DNA from 2 places in the Hafnia sp. CBA7124 genome. Region 2 is predicted to be linked to the other one. Evidence: riboswitches for the same ligand, from Rfam matches in the RefSeq annotation. Region 2 holds a riboswitch; the other holds the start of a gene.
What was found. A riboswitch is a leader RNA that binds a small molecule or an ion and turns the genes downstream of it on or off. The one in region 2 is predicted to bind cobalamin.

Region 1 (5,339 bases), 850 kb from region 2:
CAGCATGTCCCATTCTGGGCATCGCTCGTGTAGCGGCGTTTGCGTCAGTGCCTGTTGATGATCGAACAGCGTCGGCGCTTGAAAAATCGTGCTGTCGGTCGGTTCAATGCCAACGCACAGCGACGCTAATTCTTTTTCAGTCAGTTGCATACCGAAGTGACGTGCGGTCGCGATTGCACAGGCGGCGATGTCTGCCGTGCTGCTGGCCATCCCTTTTGCAACCGGAATAGAGGATTCAAACTCAATGCGCAACCCGGCTTCAAGCGAAGAGGGCAACGATAAATGCCGTAAAACCGCGCGCAATACCAAGCGCATGCGCGCGCGCTCGGTGGGCAACGGCGTTCCATCGCTCACTGCCACCGTGCTAAACCAATTGACCGGGCAAGAGACCAGCTTTTCGCCGCCTTGGATCCAGCCTTGAATTAACTCACCGCACGAGGCGGGACAGCGTGCTTCAGCCATGATGCAGAATCTGTGTTAGGGCGGCAAGCAGGCGATCGTTGTCCTGCGGGCTTTTAATCGCCACACGATAATAGTCGGCGTTTAGCCCCGGATAGTTGGCGCAGTGTCGGATCAAAATATGGTGTTTCAATAGCGCCTGCTGCAATGCGAGCTGGCTGTCGGTACAGCGTATAAAGATATAGTTAGCGACGGGACGCCATACTTTCAGCCGTGGCAATGCCGCTAGCGCGGAGAACACCCGAGGTTGTTCCTGTGCCAGCCAGCGATGGGTTGCTTCAATGTAATCGGTGTCCTGCAAGATAATTTCGCCCGCCAGCGCGGCAAAAGCATTGATCGTCCAAGGCTCTCGTTGCTGCTTCATTTGCGTCACTAACTCCGCATTGGCGCTAACTAAATAGCCTAATCGTAATCCCGGAATAGCGAAAAACTTGGTCAATGAGCGCAGCACATACAGCTGAGGATACTGCGCTAATAAAGGAATAAAGCCGGTTTCCGTAGGGACGAAATCCAGAAAGGCTTCATCAAGTATTAGAGCAATATTCAGCGTGCGGCAGCGATCGGCGATAGCTAAAAGCAGGTTTTTATCCGGCAGCAATCCGGTGGGATTATTGGGAGTGCATAAAAATAGGCAATCGAGATCGGGCGTCAGTGCATCAAGAATACGGGTATCAGGCTGAAATCCGTCGTCCTCATGCAACGCATAATCAACGATGTCGCAGTTTATCCGCGTTAGCGCACGGCGATACTCGGCAAAACCGGGCGTTAATAGCAGCGCTTTGGCGGGTTGCAGTTGGTTAATTAAAGCAAAGATCAACTCGGTTTCGCCATTGCCTGCCATCACCCAAGACTCTGGGCAACCATGGTGCTGAGCTAGCGCCGCGTGTAGCTTTCGATACTCCACATCGGGATATTTTTCAGCCACCGACATTTGCTCGATGATGGCGTGCTTGAGCGACTCGGGCATGCCGAGCGGATTGATGTTGGCGCTGAAATCAATGATGTCGTGCGGAGAAACGCCCAGAGTAAGCGCGGTTTCTAGCACGTTGCCGCCGTGCTGACTGCTGATGGCCATAGGTATTCTCACTGGTCCCTAAAAAGTTGAGATATGTTAACTCATTCACACTCCATTCTAGGCTTTTGTTGATCTCACAATGGGTATATCTGTGATGAATGCTTTAACTTATGTACCCAGATCATTTATAGAAAAGTATAAATACAGGTTTTTGACGCGCCGTAAGGGCGTCAGGAAGGAGGTGCGTATTGTGCAAATACAATTCCTCCGCAGCCCCCGCTGCTGTGATGCCGACGAACCCACAAGACGCCACTGATGAACATCGGGAAGGTGTGGGTAAGGATGACGCTAAGCCAGAAGACCAGCCTGTAAAACCCAATATTGGGATATCAACATCTATTTCAGCTCCTTCGGTGGGAAGCGAGTTGTCATTCTTTCCCTGCATGCTGCGCTTTTGCTGCCGTGCATCGATCTGCTATGACAACGCAAAGCCCGCCCGCAAGGACGGGCTTTTTTGTTTGGCAGGCGGATGAATGAAGGCATTTCTTATTGGTGGAACCGGTAGCGGATGCGGTAAAACAACGCTAACACTTGGGCTGCTCCGAGCGCTAACGCGACGCGGTTTACAAGTGCAACCCTACAAAGTGGGCCCCGACTATATCGATACCGGCTGGCACAGCGCCGTTTCTGGCGTTGCGTCGCGTAACCTCGATGCCTTCATGCTGCCTCAGCCCACTTTAAATTGGCTCTATAACCAACATGCTCAAGCCGCCGATGTGGCCGTGATTGAAGGCGTGATGGGGCTATACGATGGCTATGGCACCGACCCCAACTATTGCAGCAGCGCCGGTATGGCCAAGCAGATTGGCTGTCCGGTTATTTTGGTGATCGACGGTAAAGCCGTTTCAACGTCAGCGGCAGCCACCGTGATGGGATTTTGTCATTTTGATCCGGCGGTGCGTATTGCGGGTGTCATTGTGAATCGCGTCAATAGCGAAACGCACTACCAACTGCTGAAACAAGCTATTGAAACTTACACTAAAATTCCCGTACTCGGGCGAATGCCTACTCTACCCAGCGTGAGTTTGCCTGAACGCCATCTCGGCTTGATTACCGCTCATGAACAGCAGGACATGGATGCGATATGGGACACCTTGGCGGATAGCCTTGAACAACATATCGACCTCGATCGTTTGTTGTCGTTGAGCGACGTACAACCCGCGCCGAATGCCTGTGCGCCTACGTTACCTGCGCCAGAATCTGGGAGAGGCCTAACCCTTGCGCTCGCCGACGACGAAGCTTTCCACTTTTACTATCCCGATAATTTACAGCTGCTTGAACAGCTCGGCATCCACATTGTGCGCTTCAGCCCCCTGCGCGATGAGGCGCTGCCTGCGTGCCAGATGGTCTATATCGGCGGCGGTTATCCCGAGTTATACGGAGAAACGCTGGCGAAAAACAGCAGCATGCGTCAGTCGCTGCGTGATGCGCATCAGCGTGGCGTAGCTATTTATGCCGAGTGCGGCGGCCTGATGTATTTGGGCACGACGTTAAAAGATCAGTCTGGAAACACGTACGCGATGACCGGGATTTTCCCCGGAGAAAGCCGCATGGAAGGGCGTTTAAAGCGTTTTGGTTACTGCCAAGCCACCGCGGTGCATGACACGTTACTGGCGGCAGAAGGAGAAACCCTTCGCGGTCATGAGTTCCATTATTCAGATTTTCATACCGATTTCCCGCCTGTTTTCCAGTTTGAAAAACAACGCGACGGCGTAACGCAACAGCGTTGGCAGGGGGGATATCAAATGGGAAATACCCTCGCCAGTTACCTCCATCTTCATTTTTACCAGCACCCAGAAATGCTAAGCCATTGGCTAAAGAGAGGGCGAGCGTTGTGATCAGTTTCTCTGCTTGTCTGGTGGCCTATCTCTTGGATCTGCGCTTGGGCGATCCGCCAACGTGGCCGCATCCGGTGCGTTGGATCGGTAATTTTATCACTTGGGTTCAGAAAGGTATCCGCTCGCTTTGCCGCACCGAAGGTGCGCTGTACGTCGGCGGGGCGTTTTTATGGCTGATTGTGGTCGGCGTGTGCTGGGGGACGACCTACGCACTGCTTGAGCTTTTGTCACAGCTAAATCCATGGCTCAACTGGCTGGCGCAGGTGTGGATTATTTACACGCTATTAGCGGGGCGCTGCCTAAGTGATGCAGCTATGGGGGTATACGTCGCTCTGCAAAATGGATCGCTTGAAGAGTGCCGCCGTCAGCTTTCATACATAGTTGGGCGCGACACGTCTGAGCTCGATCGCCCGCAGATTACCCGAGCGGTGGTTGAAACGGTGGCGGAGAACAGCGTGGATGGCGTGATTGCGCCGCTTTTCTTTCTTTTCATCGGCGGCGTGCCGCTGATGGTGGCCTACAAAGCGGTGAATACCCTTGATTCAATGGTTGGCTATCGGACGGAAAAATATCGTGCTATCGGCTGTGTTTCGGCGCGAATGGACGATCTTGCCAATCTGATTCCAGCGCGTTTGAGCTGGCTGCTGCTGAGCGTTGCCGCTCGCATGCTGTGCCTTAACAGCAAACAGGCACTCAAAATCGGCTGGCGCGATCGTTATCTGCATAAAAGCCCCAACTGCGCGTGGTCTGAAGCCACCGTGGCTGGTGCGCTCGGTGTTCGCCTCGGTGGGCCGAATAAATACTTCGGTGAATGGGTTGAGAAACCGTGGATTGGCGACGAAGAGCGCGAGATTAGCATTCAAGATATTCGCCTCAGTATTCGACTCATGATGACGGCGTCCGCGCTGGCGTTGGCGCTTTTTGCATTCGCCAGATGGGCAGTGGTGTTTTGACCTGACCAATTTGACCCCCTCCCAACCCTCCCCTTGGCAGGGGAGGGAATCGCTCGGCGTTGCGTTTGCCAAGAGATAAAGGCAAGCCGGCTTTTTAAAGGAGATACAGGGAAGCCGATGGAGGCGCCGTTATGCCCCTCCCCCTGAGAAGGGGGAGGTTGGGAGGGGGTAATGCAAAAGATAGAGGTATGAAAGTCACGCTGGATCAACCACACAGGATGAACAATGAACTACAACAAGAATCCCCAGAACATTGAGCAGCACAGCTTTGAGATCATTTCTCAGATTATCGCCGACGAGCGCCCTGATTACCGTTTTGCCGATGAGCTGCAAGAAAAAATCATTAAACGCGCAATTCATACCAGCGCTGACTTTGAATGGCTGGATATCCTGCATTTCTCGCCAGATGTTTTATCCCGTATTACACAGGCTCTGCGTCGTGGCTGCACGATCTACACCGACACCACCATGGCGCTTTCCGGCATCAATAAAACCCAGCTTGAGCAGTTAGGATGCCAATGGCAGTGCTATATCTCGGATCCGCGCGCGGTCGCAATCGCTAAGTCTCAGGGGATTACCCGCTCGATGGCGGCGGTGGATCTCGCGGCGCAGGAGCAGGGGGAAAAGCTGTTTGTGTTTGGCAATGCCCCCACCGCGTTATTCCGCTTATTAGAACTGCATCAACAAGGCGTGATGACGCCTACTGCGGTCATTGGTGTTCCGGTCGGTTTTGTTGGCGCAGCCGAATCCAAACAAGCGCTGGCAGAAAGCGATTTGCCGGGCATTGCAGCCTTAGGGCGCAAGGGCGGCAGCAATATTGCCGCGGCTATTGTTAACGCCATTTTATACCACATGCGAGATGCGCAATGAGCGACACCGGACTGGATACGTTATGGCATAACGGCAAAAGCTATCGTAAGGGCTACACCACCGGTTCTTGTGCCACCGCGGCGGCGAAAGTCGCTGCGCTGATGGTGCTGCGCCAGCAGGTGATCAATCAGATTTCTATCGTTA
Region 2 (5,339 bases):
AGGCTCAGGAATAAATTTAAAGCATAGGGTTGGTCATGATTAAAAGTCGTTTGGATGTGGGAACATTGGTTCTGTCATTGGTTGCCGGGCTTTCTATCAGCGGATCTTTTGCCGCACTGTTTAGCTCAGCCGTATCATTTTCGGTATTTCCTCTGCTGGCTCTGATTTTATCAGTGTATTGCCTGCATCAGCGCTACCTGAACTGTTCTATGCCTGAAGGTATGCCGGTGCTTTCCTCTTCGTGTTTTCTGCTTGGTTTGCTGATGTATAGCGCTATTGTTCGCGTTGAGTATCCAGAAATTGGTTCTAACTTTATGCCAACCCTCCTGTGTATTGTGTTGGTTTTCTGGATTGCCTACCGTATCAAGGCGTTTAAGAAGAACGCTGAGGTTGATAGCGGAAAAGACTTCCACGATCCTGAGTGATTGAGCCGAGCTGATAGACAATACAAATAGAAAAGGCAGCCATTGGCTGCCTTTTTGCGTTTTAATCTGAATCGTTTTTAATCACGTTTTTCCAGCAACACGCCGCATTCCATATGATGGGTATACGGGAACTGGTCGAACAGCGCCAAACGTGTGACCCGATGTGTTTCGTTCAGCGTCTCCAAGTTTGCGCAGAGCGTTTCAGGGTTGCATGAGATATAGAGGATCCGCGGATACGCCTGAACCATGCGCAATGTGTCGTCATCTAAGCCGCTACGCGGCGGATCGACGAAAATGGTTTCGCACTGATAACCTTTGAGATCGATACCTTCCAAACGTTTGAACTCGCGCACGCCGTTCATCGCCTGAGTAAAATCTTCTGCCGCCATGCGAATGATTTGTACATTCTCGATGTGGTTGGCGGCAATATTAAACTGCGCAGCGGCAACGGAAGGTTTAGCAATTTCTGTCGCGAGCACGCGGTTAAAGTTACGCGCAAGTGCCAAGGAGAAGTTGCCGTTGCCGCAGTACAACTCTAGCAGATCGCCTGTGGAATCCTGTGTAACGTCAAGCGCCCACTCAAGCATCTTAATGTTTACGGCCGCGTTAGGCTGAGTAAAGCTGTTTTCAACCTGACGATAGATCATGTCACGGCCAGCAACAGGTAGGCATTCATCAACATAGTCGTGATCGAAACAGATTTTTGTTTTGGTTGCTCGGCCAATAAGCTGCAGGTCAAAACCTTGTGCACGCAGGCGATCGCGAAGTGCTTCAGCCTCCACTTTCCATTCATCATCCAGCTTGCGGTGATAAAGAAGAGAAACCACCACTTTATTGTTCATGGTCGACAGATAGTCAATTTGGAACAATTTAAAGCGCAGAACGTGGTTTGGCTTTAGCTCATCCATCATGACGCTCATCAACCGGTTAATCAGCTCGCTCGCGGCAGGAAACTGATCGACGCGGATGCGTTGTTTGGTCTGCTGATCGAACATGATGTGGTAGAGATCGTCTTCATCATGCCAAACGCGGAATTCAGCGCGCATGCGGTAGTGGCTAGCTGGCGAGCGAAATGCCTCAATTTCCGGTGCTGCAAACGGGGTCATCATGTTGGCCAGTCGGGTAACTTTTTCCGTGAGTTGGGCATCATAGTGATCGGTTGGCAGCGTGTTCGGTGTCATGGCAATTCTCGTTAGCATAATAATAGAGGGGCGATTGTAGGCGATGGAATGATGATGTCCAGCTTTGTGACTTATTCTACATCCGAATCATAGAAGTCTAGACTTCTGAATACGTTTTCACTTAGCATGGCGGCCCGGTCTCCAGTGGAGAGTGAAAAGGGAATCCGGTGTGAATCCGGAGCTGACGCGCAGCGGTATGGGGAAGTCACGGCGATATATTGACACTGTCATTGTAGATGGGAAGTCATCGCCCGGTGTGCATACAACAATGAATGTTGGTGCACAAATCCTAAGCCCGAAGACCTGCCGGTACACGTCGCTTTACGTGGTTTTCGCGAATTAACGCCACGGCTCGCGGCATCCTGCCAATTCAGTTTGGATGCTCTTATTATGACTATAAAAAAAAATGCGCTGATGGCGGCTTTGTCTGTCACGGCTTTCTCTGGCTGGGCGCAAGATTCTAACGAAACACCTTCATCATCATCCGCAAATACTAACGACGATGTCATCGTCACCGCCTCGCGTTTTCCTCAACCGGTCTCCACCGTGCTCGCGCCTACGGATATTGTTACTCGAGATGATATCGATCGCTGGCAGGCCAAAACGCTCAATGACGTAATGCGGCGTTTACCCGGCGTCGATATCGCCCAAAATGGTGGCATGGGGCAGAGTGCATCGATGTATATCCGCGGGACCAGCGCAAGCCAAGTTCTCGTGCTGGTGGATGGCATTCCTGTTGCTCGTCCTGGGATCTCGAATACGGCCGATTTCAATCAAATTCCAATTTCACTGGTTCAACGCGTTGAATATATTCGAGGCCCACGTTCTGCCGTGTATGGCTCGGGGGCGATGGGGGGCGTTATCAACGTGATTACGCAAACCGATAAGGAAGGCGCGCAGATCACTGCAGGCGTCGGCTCCAAAGGATTCCAGCAGTACGATGGAAGCGTGCGTCAGAAAATTAGTGATAACACTAAAGTGACGTTGGCGGGGTCGTATGAGAGCACTAAAGGATTTAACGTGCAGCCGGGTTCAACGTACGAACCCGATCATGATGATGATGGCTATCGCACCAAGACTTTCTGGGGCGGTATAGACCACCAGTTTAACAACGAGTTTTCTGGCTTTGCTCGTGGTTATGGGTATACCAACAACAGCGACTATGACCTTGGCAGTCCTCCATATAGCCCAGCTTATAGCGCAAATGAAAGTGAAACCTACAATCACACTTACGATATGGGTCTACGCTATTTGTCTGGTGCTTATTCATCCCAACTAACGGGCAGCTATCAAAAAGTAAAAGCTTATAACTACAGTAGCGAGTACGGGCGTTATCACGAGGGCACTACGCTGGATGATATGGACCAGCGCAATATTCAATGGGGTAATACCTATAGCCTAGAGCATGGTCAGATTAGTGCGGGTGTAGATTGGCAGCAGCAGCGTCTGAGATCTTCTGATACCAGTCTGTCAGATTCTTATAAACGTGATAACTCCGGTTTATATGTAAGTGGTCAGCAAAAACTGGGTGATGTGACGTTGGAGGCCTCTGGTCGCGAAGATAAGGATGAGCAGTTCGGCTGGCACGGTACTTGGCAAACGGCGGCAGGCTGGGAGTTTACGCCGGGCTATCGAGCCACGTTATCTTATGGCACCGGATTCTTGGCTCCGTCATTGGGACAGCAATTTGGTTCAACGCGTTTCGGCATTGATTCCAATCCTAATTTAAAACCTGAAGAGTCGAAGCAGTGGGAAGCGGGTTTAGAGGGATTGACTGGACCACTTGATTGGCGTCTGTCTGCGTATCATTACAAAATTGAAAATCTGATTACCTATTATTCCGATCCTGTCACCTATGCGGGTAGCTATGACAACATCGATTCTGCCACTATTAAAGGCGTCGAGTGGACGGGCAGCATTGATACAGGGATCTTCACGCATCAGGTCACCTTGCAGTATTTAGATCCGCGTAATGATAAAAATGATGAAGTACTAGCGCGTCGTGCCAAACGGCAGGCTAAATATCAGCTCGACTGGACCATGTTTAATGTCGATATGGATGTCTCGTATCAATATTATGGCCGTCGTTACGATAACAACACGTCTAAATACAACAATACGCAGCAGGTATTGCCAAGCTACAGCACCGTCGATATTTCAGCCTCTTATCCGGTTACATCTCATCTAACAGTTCGTGGTAGAATCGCCAACCTGTTAGATAAAGATTATGAAACAGCTTATGGCTACCAAACCGCAGGGAGAGAATATTATCTCTCCGGTAGCTACACCTTCTAATGATGTAGCGACTTCTAAACCCACTGCGCTGGTTTTTGACTCCGGCGTGGGTGGGTTATCTGTATATCAAGAGATCCGTGATTTGCTTCCGGATCTCCACTATATATATGCATTCGACAATCAGGGATTCCCCTATGGGGAAAAAGACGAAGCGTTTATTATCGACCGCGTTGTTAAAACCGTTGCCGAAGTGCAAAAGCGTCATCCTCTCTCTATTGTTATCATCGCCTGTAATACCGCAAGCACCATCACGCTCCCTGCATTACGCGAACGCTTCAATTGCCCTATCGTTGGGGTTGTGCCCGCGATAAAACCAGCGGCAAAGTTGACGCGCAACGGCATTGTTGGTTTGCTAGCGACGAGAGCGACTGTGCAGCGTTCATATACTCACGACCTGATTGCGCGTTTTGCGAAAGACTGCAGCATCAAAATGCTGGGCTCTGCTGAGCTGGTGGAATTGGCTGAAGCTAAACTGCATGGCGAAGAGATTGATCATACGGTGCTAAAGAAGATACTACGCCCGTGGCTGTCGATGGCAGAACCGCCAGATACGGTGGTTCTGGGATGTACGCATTTTCCTTTGCTGCGCGAAGAGCTGGCAGCGGTATTACCCGCTGGGACTCGTTTAGTTGATTCGGGTGCCGCAATAGCCCGTCGTGTCGCTTGGCTGATTGCTAATCAGGAAAACGTGCTGAGCGCTGAAAATGATTTGGCTTATGCAACAGAAACAAATAGCGATACCGACGCACTTTTACCTGTATTGCATCGTTTAGGCTTCTCAGAACTACGCGAATTGAGCATTTAATCCTCAAACATGTGGTTTTTGGTGAAAACTTGCGCGGTTGAAAAGTTTTTTTAAATTAGGGGTTGTCAGCCGTTCAGAAGTCCCTATAATGCGCCACCACTGACTGGGAACAACGACGCAAGCGTCGCTCGGTGAGGAAGAGAAAAGCACCGCAGTAATGCGAATTTCTGAAAAGAAAAAAGCTTGACTCTTCAGGAGGAAAGCGTAATATGCACCTCCCGAGTTGCTGGAACGAATGTTCGCAATTCGCTGCTCTTTAACAATTTATCAGACAATCTGTGTGGGCACTCACAAGACAATATCTAACGTCCTCGGACGATAAAATATTAAAGTCTTGAAGAGTGACCAAGCAGTAATTCATTTAGTGAATTATTACGAAAGTTAATTTTTGAGCATCGCTTCACTTGTTGAAGCAAATCAAGCTTTTAATTGAAGAGTTTGATCATGGCTCAGATTGAACGCTGGCGGCAGGCCTAACACATGCAAGTCGAGCGGTAGCACAAGAGAGCTTGCTCTCTGGGTGACGAGCGGCGGACGGGTGAGTAATGTCTGGGAAACTGCCTGATGGAGGGGGATAACTACTGGAAACGGTAGCTAATACCGCATGATGTCTTCGGACCAAAGTGGGGGACC

Region 1: another riboswitch for cobalamin. It lies ahead of CPY98_RS04570 (cobyrinate a,c-diamide synthase); the one in region 2 lies ahead of btuB (TonB-dependent vitamin B12 receptor BtuB).

The regions. Positions count from the first base shown of each region.
Region 1 is NZ_AP017469.1:982,151-987,489, forward strand. It holds gene CPY98_RS04560 (GHMP kinase) at 1-462, opposite strand, end outside; gene cobD (threonine-phosphate decarboxylase CobD) at 455-1,534, opposite strand; cobalamin riboswitch at 1,663-1,859, shown strand; gene CPY98_RS04570 (cobyrinate a,c-diamide synthase) at 2,008-3,372, shown strand; gene cbiB (adenosylcobinamide-phosphate synthase CbiB) at 3,372-4,325, shown strand; gene CPY98_RS04580 (cobalt-precorrin-8 methylmutase) at 4,551-5,195, shown strand; gene cbiD (cobalt-precorrin-5B (C(1))-methyltransferase CbiD) at 5,192-5,339, shown strand, end outside.
Region 2 is NZ_AP017469.1:127,757-133,095, forward strand. It holds gene fabR (HTH-type transcriptional repressor FabR) at 1-14, shown strand, start outside; gene CPY98_RS00615 (YijD family membrane protein) at 36-425, shown strand; gene trmA (tRNA (uridine(54)-C5)-methyltransferase TrmA) at 503-1,606, opposite strand; cobalamin riboswitch at 1,725-1,932, shown strand; gene btuB (TonB-dependent vitamin B12 receptor BtuB) at 1,997-3,901, shown strand; gene murI (glutamate racemase) at 3,846-4,706, shown strand; rRNA gene CPY98_RS00635 (16S ribosomal RNA) at 5,133-5,339, shown strand, end outside.